DNA from 3 places in the Georgenia daeguensis genome. Region 1 is predicted to be linked to each of the others. Evidence: riboswitches for the same ligand, from Rfam matches in the RefSeq annotation. Region 1 holds a riboswitch; each other region holds the start of a gene.
The links. A riboswitch is a leader RNA that binds a small molecule or an ion and turns the genes downstream of it on or off. The one in region 1 is predicted to bind S-adenosylmethionine.
Positions count from the first base shown of each region.

Region 2: it holds a riboswitch for S-adenosylmethionine, as region 1 does, so the genes downstream of both, ABD774_RS14390 (O-succinylhomoserine sulfhydrylase) here and ABD774_RS08855 (hypothetical protein) in region 1, are expected to answer to the same signal.
Region 3: it holds a riboswitch for S-adenosylmethionine, as region 1 does, so the genes downstream of both, ABD774_RS11935 (methylenetetrahydrofolate reductase) here and ABD774_RS08855 (hypothetical protein) in region 1, are expected to answer to the same signal.

Region 1 is NZ_BAABBA010000007.1:107,164-114,568, forward strand. Features, by position in the region: gene ABD774_RS08835 (dipeptide ABC transporter ATP-binding protein) at 1-593, shown strand, start outside; gene ABD774_RS08840 (putative FMN-dependent luciferase-like monooxygenase) at 590-1,609, shown strand; gene ABD774_RS08845 (CMD domain protein) at 1,618-2,346, shown strand; gene ABD774_RS08850 (alkylhydroperoxidase domain protein) at 2,346-2,957, shown strand; SAM riboswitch class IV at 3,157-3,279, shown strand; gene ABD774_RS08855 (hypothetical protein) at 3,568-4,641, shown strand; gene ABD774_RS08860 (HNH endonuclease signature motif containing protein) at 4,851-6,377, opposite strand; gene ABD774_RS08865 (ABC1 kinase family protein) at 6,729-7,405, opposite strand, start outside.
Region 2 is NZ_BAABBA010000015.1:5,597-13,001, reverse strand. Features, by position in the region: gene ABD774_RS14400 (MFS transporter) at 1-1,548, shown strand, start outside; gene ABD774_RS14395 (alpha/beta hydrolase) at 1,560-2,567, opposite strand; SAM riboswitch class I at 2,719-2,815, shown strand; gene ABD774_RS14390 (O-succinylhomoserine sulfhydrylase) at 2,824-4,149, shown strand; gene ABD774_RS14385 (trimeric intracellular cation channel family protein) at 4,213-4,923, shown strand; gene upp (uracil phosphoribosyltransferase) at 4,937-5,575, opposite strand; gene tadA (tRNA adenosine(34) deaminase TadA) at 5,635-6,123, shown strand; gene ABD774_RS14370 (acylphosphatase) at 6,182-6,448, shown strand; gene ABD774_RS14365 (cytochrome P450) at 6,496-7,405, shown strand, end outside.
Region 3 is NZ_BAABBA010000010.1:163,597-171,001, forward strand. Features, by position in the region: gene ABD774_RS11915 (MFS transporter) at 1-788, shown strand, start outside; gene ABD774_RS11920 (four-helix bundle copper-binding protein) at 819-1,220, opposite strand; gene ABD774_RS11925 (hypothetical protein) at 1,378-1,848, opposite strand; gene metE (5-methyltetrahydropteroyltriglutamate--homocysteine S-methyltransferase) at 1,999-4,359, opposite strand; gene ABD774_RS11935 (methylenetetrahydrofolate reductase) at 4,369-5,412, opposite strand; SAM riboswitch class I at 5,448-5,555, opposite strand; gene map (type I methionyl aminopeptidase) at 5,660-6,430, opposite strand; gene ABD774_RS11945 (PLDc N-terminal domain-containing protein) at 6,866-7,102, shown strand; gene ABD774_RS11950 (alpha/beta fold hydrolase) at 7,112-7,405, shown strand, end outside.

The DNA.
Region 1 (7,405 bases):
TGGTGTACCAGAACCCGTTCTCCTCCCTCGACCCCCGCCAGAGCGTCGTGGAGATCGTCGGCGAGCCGCTGCGCAACCTGCCGCGGGGCGAGCGGCCCGGCCGGGCCGCGCGCGCGGCGCGGGCCGCGGAGACGGTCGACCGCGTCGCGCTGCCGGCGGACCTGCTGCACCGCCGGCCCGCCGAGCTCTCGGGGGGCCAGCGCCAGCGCGTGGCGATCGCCCGGGCGCTCGTGCTCGCCCCGCGGGTCCTCGTGCTCGACGAGGCGGTCTCGGCCCTGGACGTCAGCGTCCAGGCGCAGATCCTCGACCTGCTCGGCGAGCTGCAGACCGAGCTCGGGCTGACGTACCTGTTCATCTCGCACGACCTGGCGGTCGTCCGGCAGATCTCCGACACCGTCTCCGTGATGCGGGCGGGGAAGGTCGTCGAGCAGGGGCGCACGGAGCAGGTCTTCGCCCGCCCGGAGCACGAGTACACGGCTGCGCTTCTGGCGGCCATCCCAGGGCGCGGAGCCCACCTCGCCGGAGCCGGGGCCCGCCCCGCCCCAGCTGCGGCTCACCCGACCCGGACCGACGAGCAGGAGCGAGACCGATGACAGCACGAGTGGGCATCTTCACCCGCATCCTCGACGACGCGCCCCCGGCGGAGCGCTACCGCAACGCGGTCGAGCAGGTCCGGCTGGCCGAGCGGCTGGGCCTCGACGCCGCCTGGGTGGCCCAGCACCACTTCGACGGCGAGGAGGGCGGTCTGCCGTCCCCGCTGGTGCTGCTGAGCCATCTGGCCGCGCTGACCGAGCGCATCCGGCTCGGCACCGCGATCATCACGCTGCCGCTCGAGAACCCGGTCCGGGTGGCCGAGGACGCCGCCGTGCTGGACGTGCTCTCCGGCGGGCGGCTCGAGCTCGGCCTCGGCTCCGGCGGGACGCCGAAGTCGTTCTCCGCGTTCGGGCTCGACGTCGCCGACAAGCACGCCGTGCACGCCGCGAACCTTGACGTCCTGCGGGACGCGCTGGTCGGCGGCGACCTCGGCGACCCGCGCAACCAGCTCTACCCGCCGGCGCACGAGCTCGCGCAGCGCCTGTGGCAGGCGACGTTCTCCGCCGCCGGTGCCGAACGGGCCGGTGCTGCCGGGGACGGGCTGATGCTGTCGCGCACCCAGCCGCGGCCGCCCGGCGACCCGGACGCCACGCTGAGCGAGATCCAGCACCCCGTGATCGACGCCTACCTCGCCGCCCTGCCCGCCGGGACCGAGCCGCGGATCCTCGCCTCCCGCACGCTGTTCGTCGCGGAGGACCGGCAGCGTGCCCGGGTCCTCGCCGGCGCTGGGCTGTTCCGGGCGGTCGAGAAACTGCGCGCGATCGGTCACGACCTGCCCGTCGACGATCTCGACACCGTCATCCGGCGGACCGACAGCTACGTCGGGACGCCGGAGGAGGTCGTCGAGCTCCTGACGGCCGACACGGCGCTCGCCCGAGCCACGGACGTCAGCTTCCAGGTGCACTCGATCGACCCGCCGCACGAGGACGTCCTGCGTTCCATCGAGCTCATCGCCACCGAGGTCGCGCCCGCCATGGGCTGGACCCCCGCACCGCTCGCCGTCGCCAACCTCTGAGGAGAGAGATGACCACCACGACCAACGCGGCCACGTCGGCCGACCCGACCCCGACCGGGCCGGGCGCTCCCGACGCGCCGAACGGCTCAGCACGAGAGACAGCCGAACCACCGGCCGGCGGAGCCGTCCCGGCCGAGCCGGCGGACGTCGTCGACCACCTGCTCGGCGTGCGGCCCGGTGACCGCCTGGACCAGATCCGTGCCGGGCGGCCGGAGGCGAGGGCGAACGCCCAGAAGGCCTACGAGGCGCTGCTCGACCCCGTCGACGCGTCGGACTTCTCGCGTGGCGAGCGGCTCGCCGTCGCCACCTTCGTCGTCGGGCTGCACGGCGCCGAGGACGTGCGCGGCTTCTACGCCGCCCGCCTCGGTGCCCAGGCGGGCGGCTCCGGCGTCGTCGACGCGGTGGAGCAGGAGAGCGCACGCGGGCGCGGCGCCGGGCCTTACGGGGTCTACCGGGAACCGGGGCTGGCGGGAGAGAGCGCGCCGGGCCCGGCGTACCGGGTGACGGACCGGTCCGCGCTGGGCGAGCGTCTGGCCGCCGCGCTGGAGCACGCTCACCTGCTGGTGCTGCGCCCCCGCGAGGCGACGCCCGAGGCGCTGGAGCGCCTGCTGGCGGCGGGCTGGTCCACCACGGGGATCGTCACGCTGTCCCAGCTGGTCGCGTTCCTCGCGTTCCAGGTGCGAGTGGTGCACGGGTTGCGCCAGCTCGCCGTCGTCGAGTCGGAAGGAGCCCACTGATGGCTGCCGAGAAGGTCACCACGTACCCGGAGCTCGACCGGCCCGAGGCGTTCACGCAGGAGAACCTCGGGTGGGTCCCCTGGCTGGACCCCCTGCCGGTCGAGGAGTTCACCGAACGGCACTGGGAGGGGCTGGTCGATCGCCGCCGGGCCGAGAACGCGTACTTCGCGCTGCTGGCCCGCGACCCGGAGGTGCTCGGGGCGCGCACCCGCACGGACAAGGACATCTTCTACAACACCGCCGGCGGGCTCCCGCGCGCCGAGCGCGAGCTGGCCGCGGCGGCGACGAGCCGGCTGAACGGCTGCGTCTTCTGCGCCTCCGTGCACTCGCGCTTCGCCAGCCACCACTCGCGCCGTCCGGACGACGTGCAGAGGCTTCTGGACGACGGCGTCGAGGCCGACCTCGACCCCCGGTGGAACGCGGTCGTCGCGGCGTCCGTGGCCCTGACCAGGACGCCGGTCGAGTTCGGCGAGGGTGAGGTCCGCCGCCTCCGCGAGGCGGGTCTCGACGACCTCGAGGTCGCCGACCTCGTTCACGGCGCCGCGTTCTTCAACTGGGCCAACCGCCTGATGCTCTCCCTGGGGGAGCCGGAGAACCCCGCGGCGCCGTGACCGGTCGTTCCTAGGAACGGTGAGCCCCGGCCGGGCGGGAGCGAGCGCGAGTCCGACGCCGTCCGCGGCGCGAGCGCGACGTGTCCCTCGCCGTCCGCGGCGCGAGCGCGACGTGTCCCTCGCCGTCCGCGGCGTGCCCGGCCGGGGCAACACGCCGTTCGTTGACATCTGAAGTACCGCTGCCCTAACGTCAACCCCAGGTCACGAGTACCAGTGCGCGCCTGACGGGTGCGCTAAGTCCCGGCTTGCTGGTCGGCAACCCCCCACGTGCGGGGGGTGCTCCGGATGAACGACCTGGTCCCGCAAGGGGCAACGGCACGCACCACCAGGTGCATGAGCACGAAGGAAACCGGAACGACATGACTGCGCACACGAGCCCCAGGCAGAACCGCTTCTCTGCTCGCCGCTCCATGTGCATGTGCATGTCGTGTTCGCGAATGTCCGCCTGAGACATTCCCCGCGATGCCCCGGCGCCGCTCCGCGCGCTGACGCATCACCCCTGACCTGAGACCCACGCCCGGGCGAGTGACACGCCTGCGGCGCGGACGTTCTCGGTCAGCCTCCTTCCTGCCTGCGCGCGACTGCGCGACGACACCTGTGGATGTGCACCATGACTGTCTCCCTGCTCCCCTCCCGTACCTCCGACTCCCCGCGTGCCACGATCGGTCTGGACCTGACCGGTCTGGGCGTCTCCACCTCCGCCACCGGGCTCTCCGCCGACCTGCCGGTGGAGAAGTGCGACCTGGCCCGACTCGCCTCCTACACCCGCGCCGCGCACCAGAGCGGCGTCGCCTTCGTCGCCCTCGGGGAGGACTTCCGGCTCCGCTCGGACCGTGCCGTCCGCCGCGACGACTGGCTGGACCCGGTGGTCGCCGCCCGCCGGATCAGCCCGCACGCTGGGGCCGCCGGGCTCGTCCCGGGCGTGCAGGTCGGCCGCGCCGACCTGGGTGTCGTCGCCGGTGAGCTGGCCCAGGTCTCCCGTGAGAACGGCACGTGGACCGGGCTGCAGATCGGCGGAGCCAGCGGTGACTCGCTCGCCCGTTCGCTGAGCGGCGTCAGCCGCTCGCTCACGAGCACCCGCGCATCGCGCGCCCCGCGGCCGCGTGTGGTGGTGTCCGTCTCCGCCGAGCAGGACGTCGTCCTTGCCGGTGAGCACGCGGACGTCGTGCGGATCCGGGAGCAGGACCTGGGGTGGGCCCGCGAGCTGCGCTACGCCGTTCGCGCCGCCGCCCGGGCCGCTGGCCGGGAGGACGACGTCCGCGTCCTCGTCGACCTGCACACCGTGGTCTCGAACGACCGCGCCAGTGCGACGGCCCGCGCCGGTCTGATTGCCGACATCGACGGCGAGAGTGCCCCGTGGGCGGGTGCGCTGCAGGCCTACGGCACCGTGGGGGACATCGTCGAGGTCGTCGAGACGTGGCTGCGCGCCGGCGCGGCGGACGGCTTCGTCGTTCTTCCCGGGTCGCTGCCTGCCGATGTCGCCGCGCTCCTGAAGGGCGTGGTGCCTGAGCTGCGGAGCCGCGGCCTCGTCGAGGAGCGGTCGGTCGCGACCCGTCCGACGGTGCGGCGGCCCGCCGAGGCGGCGCGGGCCCTGGGGGAGCGGCGAGCGCGGACCTTGGGTGCTGCTGCGCCGACCGTGGCTCGCCGTCGCCCCGACCGCCTCGCGACCGCAACCGTCGCCTGAGCACGCTGGTGGCCGCGACGGTCGCATGACCGGCTGGTAGCCACGACGGTCGTCCGACCGGCTGACAGCCGCGACGCGCGCCAGACGCCAGCCGGGACCTGACCGCACGCCGAAGGGCCGCAGATCAACGTCTGCGGCCCTTCGGTGCTGCGCCCGGGCGCGCGCGCGAGCGTCGATCCCAAGTTCGACGGCTCTCGCGTGGGACGCGGTCACGCGGCGGTGCGGATCGTGGTGATGGTGGTGCCGTCTGGTCGGGTGAAGGTCCAGTGGTCGCCGGTGCGTTCGATGGTGATGTCGTGCTGGTGGACGTGGTCGTGGTGGTACCAGCAGAGCAAGATGCCGAGGTGGGCAGCGGTGGGGCCGTGCTGGTCGTACCACCACAGGGAGTGGTGGATCTCGCCCTCGCCGGGTGGCGCGTGGCAGTCGGGGTAGCGGCAGGTGCGGTCGCGGGCGATGATCGCGCGGGTCTGGGCGGCGGTGAAGAGGCGCTCCTCGCGGCCGGAGTCCAGGATCTGGGAGTCGGGACCGAAGATGACGCGGTGGAAGTTGCCCTGGCAGGCCAGGCGGGCGAGGAGCTGGGGGGCGATGGGGGTGCCGTCGGCCAGGGTGGCGGGCTCGGTGCCGACCAGTGCGTTGTGGTCCAGGGCGGCGGGGATGACGAAGGTACCGGCCTGACCGGGGCCCGCGGTGCCGGGGGACGGGGCTGTTCCGGTGTCGAGGCCGAACGCGGTGCCGGGAGGGCCGGCCGGGCGCTGGTCCGCGGACTGGTCGGTGGTGCAGGTGGTGGGGCGGTTGGCGTCGATGAGGCGCCGCAGGGTGTCGTAGGGGACGTGGACCGCGAGGTGAGGGCGGATGCGTGCGCCCGGTTGGAGGATGCCGGCGTCGAGGGTGAGGCGGGCCAGAGATGTCAGGGCGTGGGCGCGGCGCTGGGCGGGGGTGCGGGGGTCGGTGGCGGCGGGGGTGCCGGTGCGGGCGTCCAGGGCGGTCTGGAGCGCCTGGCCGTTGGCGGTGCTGAGCCAGCCGGCGAGGTGGTAGCCGTCGGTGGTGGGGGCCAGGGTCAGGTGCTCGGCCTGGCTGTCGTGGCGGTAGGCGCGGTCGTCGGCGGCGGGGTCGGCGCGGTGGGCCCAGTGCTTGACGAGGTGGGTGAACTCGGTGGCGCCCAGGGTGGTGGCGTGGCTCAGGAGGAATTCCTCGCCGAGTTCGGGGTCGGTCAGGCGGGCACGGGTGGCGGGGGTGGCGGCAGCGTGGGTGGTCAGGGCGGTGGCGTGGTCGGCGCTGATACGCCCGGCACCCAGGGCAGCGGTGGTTCCCGGGAGGTGGTCGCGCAGGCGGCGGGCGGTGCGCACGGCGCTGTGGGCGGTGCTGTGGTGGCGGCCGGTGCGGGCGCGGTACCAGGCTGGGAAGGTGCGGGCGCCGGTGGTGGCCCACATGCCGTCGGTCTCGGCGGCGGTCAGGACGCGGGCGGTGAGCGCCTGGACGCGGCGGTGCAGGGCCTCGGTGGCGTCGACGGCGGCGAGGAGGTCGGCGGGGGGCAGGGCGGCCAGGTCGGCCCCGGCGAGGGTGTCGAGGTGCGCGGTGGCCGCGGCCAGTGCCGCTAGCACGGGCACCGATGCCTCGGCGAGCGGGCCGGCACCAGCGTTGGCGAGCGGGCCGGAACCAGGGTCGGCGAGCGGGCCGGCACCAGGGTTGGTGAGCGGGCCAGCACCTGGGTTGGCGAGCGGGCGGGGGTCCGACATGGGGCCTGGGTTCCGTCCTGGGCCCGGCGCGGGGGCGGGCGGGGGTGTCGTCATCGCGGCGGGCCTCCTTCGTCGTCGTCGTCCGGGGCTGATGCTCGGGCCGGCGGTCCGGGCATGTAGCCAGAATATCGAACGGACGTTCGAAGCAGCAATAGGAATGGCGTTATTCCGCCAAATCTGTGGACGGGGTGGCATCTCCGTCGCGTGTGGAGATCGGCCGCGACCGGAGCCGTCGTTCGAGGGCCGTGACCGGACCCGTCGTTCGAGGGCCGTGACCGGACCCGTCGTTCGACGGCCGTGACCGGACCCGTCATTCATCTACGGGACCCGGGTGGCGTGTGCAGCCCCCGCCTACGGCTCCTCGCGCCGGAAGACGATGATCAGCACGCGCAGGCCCAGCACCACAGAGACCACGAAGAGACCCGTCGCCAGGACGGTGTAGACGCTCGCCTCGTCGGTGACCATGGGCCCGCCGCGGACCGTGAAGAGCACCACCGACATCAGCCCGGTCGTCGCTGCGAGGACGGTGAGCAGGGAGCGGTGCACCAGGTTGGTCACCATCCGCCGGTCCCGGGGGTCCGCCAGCAGGCGCACGTTCGCGTTCAGCCGCCCGTGCTCCGCGGCGTCGGCCAGGCGATCGATCCGGTGGGGGAGCCGTCTCACGATGGGCAGGAGGGCGGTCAGCTCCTGCTCGACCGTCTCCCTCAGGCGGGAGGGGTCGGAGATGCCCGTCAACCGTGCCCGGCTCATCGCCTTCGCCTCGGACACGAGGTCGTAGCCGGGATCGAGCGCACGCAGCGTGCCGTCGAGCGTGGCCATCGCCCGGAACACCGCCGCGACCTCAGGAGGCACACCGAGGCGGAAGGCGTTGATGAGCGTGAACAGCGACGCGAACGCGGCGGTCCCGTCGGTCGGACCTCCGCTCGTGTAGCGGAGGATGAGAACACCGATGGCCTGCTCGAGGGCGCGCTCGTCGATCTCCTCGGGTCGCTCCACCAGCTCGAGCAGCGCGTCGGCCGCGGCCATGG
Region 2 (7,405 bases), on a different contig from region 1:
CAGCAGTACACCTGGATCGTCACCTCGACGATCCTCGCCTCGACGGCGATCACCCCGATCGCCGGGAAGCTGGCCGACCTCTTCGACAAGAAGAAGCTGCTGCTCGGCTCGCTCGCGCTCTTCGCGCTCGGCTCGCTGGTGGCCGGCATGTCGACCTCCGCGGGCATGCTCATCGCCGTCCGGGTGATCCAGGGCATCGGGATGGGCGCCAACATGGTGCTCACCCAGATCATCATCGCCACGATCATCCCGCCGCGGCAGCGCGGCCGGTACAACGGCTACATGGGCGCCGTCATCGCCCTGGCGACCGTGTCCGGGCCCCTCGTCGGCGGCCTCATCGTGGACCTCCCGTGGCTCGGCTGGCGCTGGTGCTTCTGGGTGGCGATCCCCTTCGTGGCGGCCGCGTTCGCCGTGCTCTGGAAGAACCTCCACGTGCCCGGCCGCGGCCGTCCGGGTGCGAAGGTCGACTGGGCCGGCGCGGCCCTCATCTCCCTGTCCGCCACGCTGCTGCTCATCTGGGTCTCGTTCGCCAACCACGAGTTCGCCTGGATGTCCTGGCAGACGGCGGCGATGCTCACCGGCGCCGTGGTCGCCGCGCTGGCGTTCGTCCTGGTCGAGCGGCGCGTCAGCGAGCCGGTGGTGCCGCTGCACATCCTCACCGAGCGGACCACGGCGCTGGCGGTCGTGGCGAGCCTCGCCGTCGGCACCGCGATGTTCGGGACGATGATCTTCCTGGGCCAGTACTTCCAGATCGGCCGCGGGTACAGCCCGACGATCGCCGGCTGGCTGGGCCTGCCGCTCATGGGTGGCCTGCTGATCTCCTCCACGGTGTCCGGGAACCTGGTCACGCGGAGCGGGCGGTGGAAGCCCTACGTCGTCGGCGGCGTGGCGCTCCTGGCTGCAGGCATGGGGCTCATGGCCACCGTCGGCGCGACCACCCCGCTGTGGGCGGTGAGCCTGTACCTGCTCCTCGCCGGGCTCGGCCTCGGCGCGTCCATGCAGAACCTGGTGCTGGCGGTGCAGAACACCGTGGACGTCGGCAACGTCGGCGCCGCCACCTCGACCGTGACGTTCTTCCGCAGCCTCGGCGGCGCGGTCGGCATCCAGGTGCTCGGCGCGGTCTACGCCGCCCGGGTCACCTCGCTGACCCTCGCCGGGTACGCGGAGCGCGGCATCGACGTGACCGAGCTCGACTCCTCCACCTCCTCCCTCGACCTCTCCGCGCTGCCGGCGGACATGGCCGAGGTGGTTCGCGAGGCGTACGGCGACGGCATCGGCATGGTCTTCGCCGGGGCGGCGCTGATCGCGGCGGTGGGCCTGGTCGCCGTCGCCTTCATGCGTGGCACCGAGCTGCGCTCCACCTGGGAGGTCCCCGCCGCCGCGCGCGAGGTCATCGAGGCCGACGCCGGCCCCGGGACGACGGCGGCACCCGGGGACGTCACGCCCGCCACCACAGCCATGGTCGACCGGAGCGGCGAGACGGGACGCACCGCGGACGACGGCGGAACCGGGCCGGCGTCGCCGGACCTGGAGCAGGTCGGTCGCTGAGATCCGTAGGGTCAGGCTCCGCCGTCGACGCCCAGACGGGCGTCCGCCCACTCGATCGCGCTGCGGGTGTAGTACTCCCGGCCCGGCTGGGGGGAGAGCGCGAGGTCGTGGATGCCGCCCGGCACCTGGAGGATCGTGACGTCCTCCCCGATCATGGGCGCCCGGCTGATCATCTGGCGCACGTCGAGGACCACGTCGGAGGTCGACAGGTCCGCCGGCCCGGGGTGCTTGCTGTCCCCGGACCGCGTGGAGCAGCACAGGAGCACGGGCACCGAGACCTCGAGCCCTCGGCCGATCTCGGCCTGGGCGCGGCGGACCGTGCGGACGAACCCGGCGCGGGCGGGGAAGCCCTCGTGGGGCTTCAGCGACAGGTCGTACTCCCAGTCACCGCCGGTGCCGGTGTGCAGGTACCTGCCGTAGGCCTGGCTGAGCGAGCCCACCGGGAGGCTCGGCAGCCAGGCCCCGAGCTTGTCGACGATCTCGGTGACCGGGACCCGGGTGAACCAGCCGGAGTTGAGGTCCAGCCACGGGGAGTTGAGGACGACGGCGTCCACGCTTCCGGGGTGGTCGGCCGCCCAGAGCACTGCCTGCAGGCCGCCGGTCGAGTGCCCGAGGAGGACCACGGGGCGCGGGCCGCCCTCCCGGATGATCGCGAGGGCCTTGCCGATCTCCTCGTCCTGCACGCGCAGGTCACGGATGTCGTCCGGGCGCGGGTGCCCGTTCGTGGAGCGGCCGGAGCGGCGCATGTCCAGGCCGTAGAAGTCGTAGCCGGCGTCGATCCACGCCTGGGCGTGCTCGGCCTGGAAGAAGTAGTCGACGAACCCGGGCAGGTAGAGCACAGCTCGGGTCGCGGAGCCGGCGTCCCTCTGGTGGACGAGCGTCGCGACGTCCGGGGCGCCGGGCTCCTCCCCGCCGTCGAGACGGTCGCCGAGCGGGATCGTGCGCGCCACCCACGGCGGACCCAGCAGGTCGTCGTCGACGGGCGGGGGCGCGGCTGCGGGCTGGGCGTCGTAGCTCATGGCCCGATCATGTCAGCAGGACCGCCGGTGCGGTCAGCCGCGGCCGCGCGGACCGGTCCGGCAGGTGGACGCGGCCAGGGCCCGGTCTCAGCATGCGGCCTTGGGCCGGGCGCGACCCCGCCCCGCCCGGGCCGCACCGTACGATCGCCGGACACCATCCAGAGCAGCCGAGAGATCTGGCTCGACGACGCTGCAGCAACCTCCCACCTGCGTGTGGGGAAGGGTGCTTCCGCCAGGACCGATGGAGGAGCGCGACATGTCCGACCTGCCTGCCTGTCCGTCCGAGCCTTTCTGTCCGCCGGACCTGCCGCGGCCCGCGGTCGACCCCGCGGGCCTGCGCCCCGGCACCCTCGCGGTGCGCGGCGGGCAGTACCGCAGCGCGTTCCAGGAGACCTCCGAGGCGCTCTACCTCACCCAGGGCTTCGTCTACGACCGCGCCGCCGAGGCCGAGGCGGCGTTCGCCGAGGAGATCGAGCGCTACACCTACTCGCGCTACACCAACCCCACCGTCACCACCTTCGAGGAGCGGCTCGCCCTCATCGAGGGGGCCGAGGACTGCTACGCGACGTCGACCGGCATGTCAGCCGTCTTCACCGCCCTCGCGGCGCTGGTGAGCAGCGGCTCGCGCATCGTGGCGGCCCGGGAGCTGTTCGGCTCCACCCTGTGCGTCTTCGACGACGTCCTGGCGCGGTGGGGCGTGCGGACCGACTACGTCACCGGCACCGACCTCGACCAGTGGGCCGCGGCGCTCGCCACCCCCGCCGACGTCGTTTTCCTCGAGTCGCCGTCCAACCCGATGCAGGACGTCCTCGACCTGCCCGCGATCGCCCGCCTCGCCCACGCCGCCGGCGCGACGGTCGTCGTGGACAACGTCTTCGCCACCCCGGTGCTGCAGCGGCCGCTCGAGCTCGGCGCCGATGTCGTCGTCTACTCCGCGACCAAGCACATCGACGGCCAGGGCCGGGTCATGGGCGGCGCGATCCTCGGCGCGCGCGAGCTGGTGCGCGGGCCCGTGCAGTCCCTGATCCGCAGCACCGGCCCCAACCTCGCGCCGTTCAACGCGTGGGTGCTCGCCAAGGGGCTGGAGACGCTGCCGCTGCGGGTGCGCGCGCAGACCGCCACGGCGCTGGAGCTGGCGCGGTGGCTCCAGGAGCAGCCGGGCGTGGCCTCGGTGCGCTACCCGTTCCTCGCCTCCCACCCGCAGCACGACCTCGCGCGGGCGCAGATGAGCGGGGGCGGGACGGTCGTCACGTTCACCCTCGACGGCTCCGGGCTCGCCAGCGCGGACCCGGCCGCCCGAGCCGACGTCGAGCGCACGTTCGCCTTCCTCGACGCCCTGCGCGTGGTGGACATCTCCAACAACCTCGGCGACGCGAAGTCGATGGTCACGCACCCGGCGACGACGACGCACCGCCGGGTCGACCCGGGCACCCGCGACGCGCTCGGCATCCTCCCGACCACCGTGCGGTTCTCCGTGGGGCTCGAGGACGTCGAGGACCTCCGGGAGGACCTGGACGCGGCGCTCGCTGTCTTCCGTGGCGTGCGGGGCGCGCAGGGGCGGGTGCCGGCCGTCGCCGGCTGAGGCGGCTGAGGCGGCGCGCCGGGTTCCCGTTGCCCGCCGCCGGGGCGGGCGCAAGGATCTGGTGTGGCCGCGGACGTGACGGAACAGCTCGGAGACCTCCTGCCGGACGTCTTCCGCGCGATCGACCTCACCGGCGTGCTCCTCAACGGGGTGCTGGGCGGGACCATCGCGCGTCAGCGCCGCTTCGACCTCGTGGGCTTCGCGATCCTCGCGATCGTGTCCGCGCTCGGCGGCGGCATGCTGCGCGACACCCTCCTGCAGGCGGGCCCGCCGGTGGCCCTGACGGACCCGTACTACCTCGGCACCGCCCTGGCGGGCGCCGTCGTCGCCTTCTTCGTCCCGCTGGGCGGGCGGTGGTGGAACCGGACGTTCCTGCTGGCCGACGGCGTCGTGCTGGGCTGCTGGGCCGCCACCGGGACGGCCAAGGCGCTCGCGGCCGGCCTCGGTGCGCTCCCGGCGGTCCTCCTCGGGGTGACCACCGCCGTCGGCGGCGGCATGATCCGCGACGTCGTCGTCGGGCAGGTGCCGTCCATCTTCGGCGGCAACACCCTCTACGCGACGTCGGCCGTGTTCGCCTGCCTGGCGATGACCGCCCTGTACTCCTGGGGGTACGAGACGGCGGGGATGGTCGCCGCGATCGTGGTGGGCGCCGGCGTGAGCATCCTGGCGCACTGGCGCCGCTGGGTCCTCCCCGACGCGGAGGCGGTCCGGCTGCCCGTCCCGAGCCGGCTGCAGCGCTGGTGGCGGCGGCACCTGCCGCGGGAGCCCGGCTGAGGCGACCCCGGCGTCAGTCGACGACGCCGTAGAGGCGGTCGCCCGCGTCGCCGAGGCCGGGGACGATGTACTTGTGCTCGTTGAGCCGCTCGTCGACGGCGGCCGTGACGATGGTGACGTCGCCGCGCTCACCGATCGCCTCGTCGAGCGTGCGCAGGCCCTCCGGGGCCGCGAGCAGGCAGATGGCGGTGACGTCCCGCGCGCCCTTCTCCAGGAGGTAGTCGATGGCCGCGACGAGCGTGTGACCGGTGGCGAGCATCGGGTCGAGCACGAAGCACTGGCGGCCCGAGAGGTCGTCGGGCAGGCGGTTGGCGTAGGTGATCGCCTCGTAGGTCTTCTCGTCGCGCTGCAGCCCGAGGAAGCCCACCTCCGCCGTCGGGAGCAGCCGCGTCATGCCCTCGAGCATGCCCAGGCCCGCCCGCAGGATCGGCACCACGATCGGGCGCGGCGAGGCGAGGTGCGTGCCCGTCGTCGTCGCCACCGGGGTGGTCACCTGGATCTGGGTCACCCGGACGTCGCGCGTGGCCTCGTAGGCCAGGAGGGTGACGAGCTCGTCCACGAGGAGCCGGAACGTCGGGGACTCTGTGGTCTCGTCGCGCAGGACGGTCAGCTTGTGGGCGATCAGCGGGTGGTCCGCGACGTGCAGGCGCATGCGCCCAACGTACCGTCCGTCGCCCGGCCCGCCGCACGGCGTGCGCCATCATGGCTCCCATGACCGCCACGGGCCCGGGTGCCGCGCCGCCGACCGACGCGGTGCTCGACGACGCGATGCGGCTCGCCCTGGAGCTGGCACGCGAGGCGGTCGGCGACGGCGACGTCCCGGTCGGTGCCGTCGTCCTCGCGCCCGACGGCTCCGTCGTCGGGCGGGGCCGGAACCGGCGTGAGGCCGACGGCGACCCCACCGCCCACGCCGAGATCCTCGCCCTGCGGGAGGCGGCCGCCGCCCTGGGGACGTGGCGGCTGGAGGGCTGCACGCTGGTGGTCACGCTCGAGCCGTGCACGATGTGCGCGGGCGCGATCGTGCTGGCGAGGGTGGAGCGGGTGGTCCTCGGTGCCTGGGACCCCAAGGCCGGCGCGACGGGGTCCGTGCGCGACGTCGTGCGCGACTCCCGCCTGAACCACCGGGTCGAGGTGGTCGCCGGGCTGCGCGGGGAGGAGAGCGCCCGGTTGCTGCGGGAGTTCTTCGGCGAGCGCCGCTGACCGTGCAGCCGCCGCTCTCGCGGTGGCCGTGGCTCGGTGCCCGCGCCAGACTGGCCCCATGGTCCGCCGTCGCATCGTCGTCCACGGCCGGGTGCAGGGCGTGGGGTACCGCTACTCCTGCGAGGCGGTCGCGGAACGTCTCGGGGTGAGCGGCTGGGTGCGCAACAAGGACGACGGCACGGTCGAGGTCGTCGCAGAGGGCGACCGTTCCGCCGTCGACTCGTTGCTCGAGTGGTGCCGGCAGGGACCGCGGCACGCCGACGTCGCCCGGGTCGAGGTGCACGAGGAGGAGCCCGAGGGGCTGGGCGGCTTCGTGAGCTACTGATGCCGGGAGAATGACGGGCGTAATATCGGAGCGTTCCGTGAAAAACGATGGACGCAGCGCCGGTCGTGCCGGGGGAGGAAGTGCTCGTGAAGAAGACGCAGCGCACCGAGTGGGACCCGCGATCCCCTGAGGTGCTGTCCGACCAGGTCGCCGCCTACGACGAGATGCGCGCGAGATGCCCGGTCGCCCACAGCCCGTACGGGAACTGGACCGCCTTCCGGCACGAGGACGTGGTGGGGATCCTGGAGGACCACGAGACCTACTCCAACGTGGTGTCGCACCACGCCTCTGTGCCCAACGGGATGGACCCGCCCGAGCACACGAGGTACCGGCAGATCGTCGACCGGTACTACACCCCGGAGCGCATGGCGGCCTTCGAGCCGGTCTGCCGGCAGATCACGCGGGAGCTTGTCGCGGCCCTGCCCCGCGAGAATGACGTCGAGATCATGTCCGACCTGGCCGAGCCCTTCGCCAACCGTGTCCAGTGCGCTTTCATGGGCTGGCCCGACCGGCTGCACGATCCGCTGCGGCAGTGGACCAGGAAGAACCACGAGGCCACCCTCGCCATGGACCGCGAGGCGATGTCCGCCGTCGCGCTGGAGTTCGACGGGTACATCCGCGAGCAGCTCGACGAGCGTCGGGCCGCCGGCACTGACGCCCCCGCCGACACCACGACCGCGCTGCTGCGCGAGACGGTCGGCGGCCGGCCGCTCACCGACGAGGAGATCGTCTCGATCGTCCGCAACTGGACGGTCGGCGAGCTGGGGACCATCGCGGCCAGCGTCGGCATCATGGCGGAGTTCCTCGCCACCCACCCCCACGTCCAGCAGCAGCTCCGCGAGCAGCCGGCGGACCTCGAGCGTGCGAGTGACGAGATCCTGCGCATCAACGCTCCGCTGATCGCGAACCGGCGCCGCACCACGCGGGCCGTCACCCTCGGCGGCCAGGAGATCCCCG
Region 3 (7,405 bases), on a different contig from region 1:
CCGCATGGTCGTGGCGGGCTGCACAGGCCGTCCCGGCGACGATCGCCGTCGTGGCCCTGCTGTCGGCGCGGAGGTCCGTGCCGGTCGAGGCGGCACCGGAATCGGGGCCGGCGGGGCCGGGACTCGCCCCGCCGGGGTCGGGACTCGCACCGCCGGGCCCGATGGCGACGGCGCAGCCGTCGGTGACGGCCGGGCGGTGGGCCCCGCTCACCGACCCGTCGGCGCGTCGCTGGGTGGTGGCCGAGACGGCGGCGTTCACCGCCTGGACCTCTCTGCTGACCTTCGCGGGCGCCTACTTCATCCAGCGGACCGCGGCGGACGAGGCGACGGTCGGCTGGCTGCTCGCGGCGGGCGCGGCGGCGTACCTGCTGACGTCGACGCGCTCCGCGGTCCTCGCACGGCGGCTGCGCACGCGGACGCTGGTGGCCGCGTCGGCGACGGCCATGGGCCTGCTGATGCCGCTCATGCTCGCGGTCGCCTCGACACGCGTCGGCGCCGTCGTCGCCTTCTGCCTCCTCGGGCTCCTCGCCGGGATCCGCACTCCGGCCTCCGCCCGCCTTGGTCTGGACCAGCTGCCGGGCAGGTCCGGCGCCATGATGGCGACACGGACCGCCGCGACCCAGCTGGGTTACCTGCTCGGCGCCGTCGCGGGCGGCACCCTCATCGCCGTGTGGGGCTACCGGGCGCTGGGGCTGGCGCTGGGCGCCGTCATGCTGCTCTCCGCGGCACTCGCGCTCCGCATCGCGGACAGCCGGCGGCCGCCGGGGGCGTCGGGCAGTGTCCGCTGAACCTGTGGCGGCCGTCCCCGACGAGCCGGGTCAGTTCATCGCGGCGAGCAGATCGGTGCAGACCTGCTCGCACGCGCCGCACGCCTCGGCGCACACCCGGCAGTGCTCGTGCATGTCCGCATGCGTCTCGCACTCCTCGCCGCAGGTACGGCACGCGATGACACACGCCTGGAGCTGGGCCCGGACGATGGTCAGATCGGTGTCCGTGCGGCGGGACAGCAGCCGCAGCGTCGTGGCGCACACGTCGGCGCAGTCCAGGTCGGTGCGGATGCAGCGGCGGAGCTCAGAGACCATGCCCTCGGCGAGGCAGGCGTCGGCGCAGGTGGTGCACGCCTGGGCACAGGCGGCGAGCGCGTCGATCGCGCGGGCGAGCAGATCGGTGTCGACGGTGGCCTGCTCGGGGTGCGAGCCCAGCATCTCGGCGGTCCTCATGACGTTCCTTCCGGTTGCGGGTCGGGCGCGGCGCGGGCGGCCACCACCCGTCGGTTCCCTCGACGGTACGAACCGCAGCCGACCCCCGCACCCGGGGATCGTCCGCCGCTCTCGGGGAGCGTCCGCCTGGGCCGGGCGGCGAGCATCGGCACGCCCGTCAGCGGACGACGGCGACACGCTCCCGCACGCCGGGCGACGCCGGGCCGAGGCGACGTGCGAGGGCGGCCGCGAGCCGCGAGGTCGCCACCGCCTGGGCGACGATCACCACGGGGAACGCCGCGAGCACGACGACCGTGAGGACCTGGAGCAGCCCTCCGGCGGCGAACGCCGTGCGGTCCTCCTGCAGCGGGATCACCACGCTCTGGAAGAGCAGCACCGCGGCCCCGAGCGCGAGCAGCACGCGGCTGGTCCGGCGCGCGCCGAGGGCCGCAGCCACCGCGCCGGGCACCGTCATCGCGGCGAACACGGCCAGGATGCCCAGCGTCCCCGTGAGAGAGAAGCGGCCCTCCTCACCGGACAGCACCACGAGCAGACGCATGAGCACCCGCGCGAGGCCACCCGCGAGGAGAGCGAGCACGAGGGCCGCGAGGAACCCCGCGCCCAGCCGGGGCACGAGCTGTCGAATCATGGCTGGTTCCGATCTCCCCGGGAGGCTGGGCGAACGTGCGGTCGCCGTCGACCGCGCCGCCCCGGAGAGTAGCGACATCCCGTGCCGACGCGACAGCCGCCACAACGGGGGATGCGGCTCGCCGACGGGCGGGCGGGCCGGAGCGGAACGTCAGAGGGTCGCGCGCACGGCCCTGGCAGCCTGGACGAGGTTCGTCAGGGCCGCCGTCGCCTCCTCGAAGCTGCGCGTCTTGAGCCCGCAGTCCGGGTTGACCCACAGCTGGCCGGCGGGCACCGCGGCCAGCGCGGCGGTGAGCAGGCCGGCGACCTCCTCGGTGGTGGGCACGCGCGGGGAGTGGATGTCGTACACGCCGGGCCCCACGCCGCGGCAGAACCCGGCGGCGCGGAGCCCCGGGAGGATCTCCATCCGCGAGCGCGCCGCCTCGATGCTGGTCACGTCGGCGTCCATGGCGTCGATCGCGTCGAGGATGTCGCCGAACTCGGAGTAGCACAGGTGGGTGTGCACCTGGGTGTCGCGCCCGGCCACGGCGGTGGCGACCCGGAACGCCCGCACCGCCCAGGCGAGGTACTCCTCCCGGTCGGCCCGGCGCAGCGGCAGCAGCTCGCGCAGCGCCGGCTCGTCCACCTGCACGATCCGGATGCCGGCGTCCTGCAGGTCCGCGATCTCGTCGCGCAGCGCAAGGGCCACCTGCTGGGCGGTCTCGGCGAGCGGCTGGTCGTCCCGGACGAACGACCACGCCAGCATCGTCACCGGCCCGGTGACCACGGCCTTGACCGGCCGGTCGGTGAGGGAGGCCGCGTACGCCGTCCACGGCAGCGTCATCGGCGCCCGCCGCGCGACGTCGCCCCACAGGATCGGCGGCCGCGTGCACCGCGAGCCGTAGGACTGCACCCACCCGTGGTCGGTGACCGCGAACCCGTCGAGCTGCTCGGCGAAGAACTGCACCATGTCGTTGCGCTCGGGCTCGCCGTGCACGAGCACGTCGAGGCCGAGCTCCTCCTGGAGGCGCACCACCCGGGCGATCTCCTCGCGCACCACGCGCTCGTAGCCCTCGCGGTCCAGGTCGTGCTTCTTCAGCGCCACGCGCGCCCGGCGCAGCTCGGCCGTCTGCGGGAACGACCCGATCGTCGTCGTCGGCAGGGCGGGCAGGCGGAGGGTCGCGGCCTGCGCGGCGCTCCGCTCCTCGTACGGCGCGCGGGCGAGGTCCGGCTCGGTCAGCGCGGCGACGCGGGCGGCGACGTCGTCGCGCCGCACCCCCGGGAGCCTGGTCCGGGCGTCGCGCGCCTGCCCCGCGGCCGCCAGCTCGGCGCGGACCGAGCCGGCTCCGAGCGCGAGCCCGCGGGCGAGGATCTGCACCTCCTCCACCTTCTGGTCGGCGAACGCCAGGGCCGGGCGCAGGGACAGCCCCAGGCGCCGCTCGCGGGAGGCGTCGTGCGGGACGTGCAGGAGGGAGCACGATGTCGAGACCCCCACCCGTGCGCCCTCGCCGATGCCGTCGCTGAGCCGCTGGAGGAGGTCGAGGGCCCGCTCGAGGTCGGTGCGCCAGACGTTGCGCCCGTCCACGACGCCGCCCACCACCACCTTGCCGGCGAGGCGGCGCAGCACCTCGGGGCGGGGCAGCGGGCCGCGGACCAGGTCGAGCCCGACCGCCTCGACGTGGCTGTCCGCGACCAGGGGCAGCGCATCCCCCAGGTCGCCGTACGGCGCCGCGAGGAACAGGGCGGGCCGCGCCGGCCGGGCGAGGTCCCCGGCCAGCGTCTCGAGCCCGCGGCTCAGCGCCGCGAGCACGCGTTCCCGCGGCACGTCCCAGGTGTCCACCACGAGGGCGGGCTCGTCGAGCTGGACCCACGGCGCGCCGGCGTCCCCGAAGGCGCGCAGCAGGTCCGCGTAGGCGGCGAGGACGTCGTCGAGCCGGTCGAGCGGGTGGAACCCCTTGGGCGAGCCCTCCGCGGGCTTGCTGAGGAGGAGGAAGGTCAGCGGGCCCACCACCACCGGCCGCACGGTGTCGCCGTCGGCGGCGGCCTGCAGGAAGTCGCGCACCAGCCTGTCGTCGGCGAATCGGATCGGGGTGCCGGGCCCGATCTCGGGGACGAGGTAGTGGTAGTTGGAGTCGAACCACTTCGTCAGCTCGAGCGGCGCCCGCTCGCCGTCGCCCCGCGCGAGGGCGAAGTAGCCGTCCGGGCCGACCCGCCCGGCGGCGTCGACCACGTGGGCGAAGCGCTCGGGCACGGCGCCGAGCATCACGGCGGCGTCGAGCACGTGGTCGTACGGGGAGAAGTCCAGCGGGATGGCGCCGTCGTCGAAGGTGAGCCCGAGGTCGGCCAGGTGCCGCCGGGTCTCCATGCGCAGCTTCTCGAGGCTCACCTGCAGGTCGTCGACCTCGCTGCGGCCGGACCAGAACGCCTCGAGCGCCTTCTTCAGCTGCCGCCCAGGGCCGATCCGCGGGTACCCCAGGACCGTGGCCCCGGGGAAGTACGGCACGGTGCGGTCCACGGTGACCGGGCTGGGCATGGCGGCTCCTCAGTTCGGGGCGACGTCCCCATTGTGCTGGGGGGAGCCGTAGGACGCGCCGGCTGCCGCGGTCGGGCGTGCGGCGGCCTCCGGGCCGGCGATCGCGGGGTTGCGCAGCCCGCGGGCCCGCAGGTGCTCGAGGACGTCGAGGGCCGGGCGGTCCTGGTTGAAGGTGTACAGGTGCAGCCCCGGCGCCCCGGCCGACAGCACGCCGTCGATGAGCGTCAGCGTCGCGTCGATGCCGCGCCGCACGCGCTCGACGTCGTCCTCGACCGCGAGCAGGGCGTCGAGCGACGCGGGCACCGGCACCCCGGTGAGCTGGGCGAGGCGGTGCAGCCGCCCCGGGTCGGTCATGGGGATGACCCCGGGCAGGATCGGGATGTGGATCCCGGCCTCGCGGGCGTCGACCACCAGCGACGCGTAGGCCTCGGCGTCGAAGAACACCTGCGTGATCGCGAAGTCGGCGCCGGAGTCCTGCTTCTCGTGCAGCGCCGCCAGCTCCGCCTCGCGGGTGTGGCTCGCGCCGGAGGGGTAGGCGGCGACGGCGACCGAGACGACGTCGGCCGGTGCGATCCCCAGGTCCTGGGCGACGACGGAGGGCGGCTCCGCCGTCGTCTCGCGTCCGCCGTCGGGGCGGGGGGCGCCCAGCCGCTCGTACTCGACCTCCCTGATGAGGCGGACGAGGTCGCTGGCCCGGCTCAGGCCGCCGGCGCAGGGCACCCACTCGGTCTCGCCGGCCGGCGGGTCGCCGCGCAGGGCGAGGAAGTCGCGCACGCCGGCGTCCAGCAGGCCGCGCACCCGGTCGGCGAGCTCCTCGCGGGTGGCGCCCACGCAGGTCAGGTGCGCGATCGGCGGCACGCCGGTCTCGGCGAGCAGGCGGTGCACGAGCTCGGCGGAGGCGGTGCGCGAGGAACCGGAGGCGCCGTAGGTCACGGAGAAGAAGTCCGGTCCGGCGTCGGCCATGCGGAGCACCCGCTGCCACACGGTCTCGACCAGCTCCGCCCGCCGCGGCGGGTAGAGCTCGAAGGAGACCGTCGGGTGGTCGGTGGGCACGGTCACGAGGCTAGACGTCGACACCGGCTGATCACACTCCATCGCACCTGGCGTGAGCACCTTCCTGCGGCGACGGCGGGGCGTCGGCGAGGGGGTTGCTGCGGCGTCACGGAGCCAGGACTCTCGGCCGCTCTGGATGGTCAGGGCCGATCATGACCGATCGGACGGGCCCGGCGGGCACCGGGACGCGGAGGTCCCACCCACTGAGACCTGGGTGGCTGGCCGGGCAGGCTGGCGGACGTGTGCCTCACCCGTTGCGGGCGGTGAGCACCACGGGACCGTCCTCGGTCACGGCGACGGTGTGCTCGGAGTGGGCGCCGCGCGAGCCGTCCTTGCTGCGCAGCGTCCAGCCGTCGTCGTCGGTGTAGAGCTCGTCCGTGCCGGACATGAACCACGGCTCGATCGCGATGACGAGGCCCGGACGCAGCGGCAGACCGCGGTGCGGGCGGCCGTCGTTGGGCACGTGCGGGTCGCCGTGCATGGTCCGGCCCACGCCGTGCCCGCCGAACTGGGTGTTGACCCGGTAGCCGTAGGAGGCGGCCACGCCTCCGATGCGGGCGGAGATGTCGCCGATCTTGTTGCCGACGACGGCGGTCTCGATCGCGGCGTCGAGGGCGGCCTCCGTGGCCTCGATGACCTTCAGGTCCTCCGGCCGCGCGCTGCCGACCACCACGCTGAGCGCGGAGTCGGCCACCCACCCGTCGACGCTCGCGGCGAAGTCGACGGAGAGAAGGTCGCCGTCGCGCAACGCGTAGTCGTGGGGCAGCCCGTGCAGCACCGCGTCGTTGACCGAGGTGCACAGGACGTAGCCGAACGGGGAGGCGCCGAAGGAGGGGTGGTAGTCGATGTAGCAGGACTCGGCGCCACGCTCGCGGATCATGTCGTGGGCGAGCGCGTCGAGCTCGAGGAGGTTGACGCCGACGGCGGCCTTCTCCTTCAGGGCGGTCAGCACCTCGGCGACGAAGGAGCCGGCCGGGCGCATGGCCTCGATCTCGGCGGGGGTCTTCAGGTCGATCACGGCCTCAAGGTTAGGTGCCCGGGCCGTCGGTTCGCCGTCCCGGGGGTGCGACCTCCCCCACGCCCTCCGCGTCCGCGGCCCGTCTGGTTCCGCGCGCGCATGGCAGCCTGCCCGGGCCGCACCAGCGCTCGCCCGACGAATCAGTGCTCCTCAGCAGACGAAGTGGTCTCAGGCGCGCTTGGTCTGCGCAGGAGCACTTAAGCATCGAGAGCGTCCGGGGCGCCCAGCGCTTAGCAGCCGGCCGACGTCGGTGCGCCGGGTGGGGTCGGCGGAAGGGTGGGCAGGGGGAGTGGGTGGCGGGCGGAGGGGTGGGTGTGGCGGTCGGGCGGCCACCGGACCTGGACGCGGTTGCCGTTCGGCTGTGCTCGGCCGCCGCCGGCGCGATGCTTGGAGAAGGGCGCACACGCCTCGAGATCACGAGAGAAGGGACCGGCGATGACCGGTAGGAAGATGACCGGGAAGAAGGGCTGGAAGGACCTGACGCCCGCACAGCGCCGGGCGGTCGGGGCCCTGGGCGCCGTCGAGGCGGCCCTCGCGATCGCCGCCTGGACCGACCTGGCGCGGCGCCCGCCCGAGCTGGTCAGGGGGTCGAAGATCGCCTGGGCCGGGATCATCGCGATCAACTTCGTCGGGCCGCTCCTCTACTTCTCCCGCGGTCGCGTCCGGTCCTAGACCGTGCGGGTGCGACAGGTCCGGCGCGGCCGGCTCGTCCTCGACGTCCGCGACGAGGGCCCGGTCGACGGCGAGACGATGCTGCTGCTGCACGGCTTCCCGCAGGACGGTTCCTGCTGGGGCGCGGTGGTGCCGGCCCTGCACGCCGAGGGCCTGCGCACGCTCGCGCCCGACCAGCGCGGCTACTCCCCCGGGGCCCGGCCGCCCCGGCGCGGGGCGTACCGGTTGGAGTGGCTGGTCGACGACGCGCTGGCCGTCCTCGACGCCGCCGGCGTGGAGCAGGCGCACGTGGTCGGGCACGAC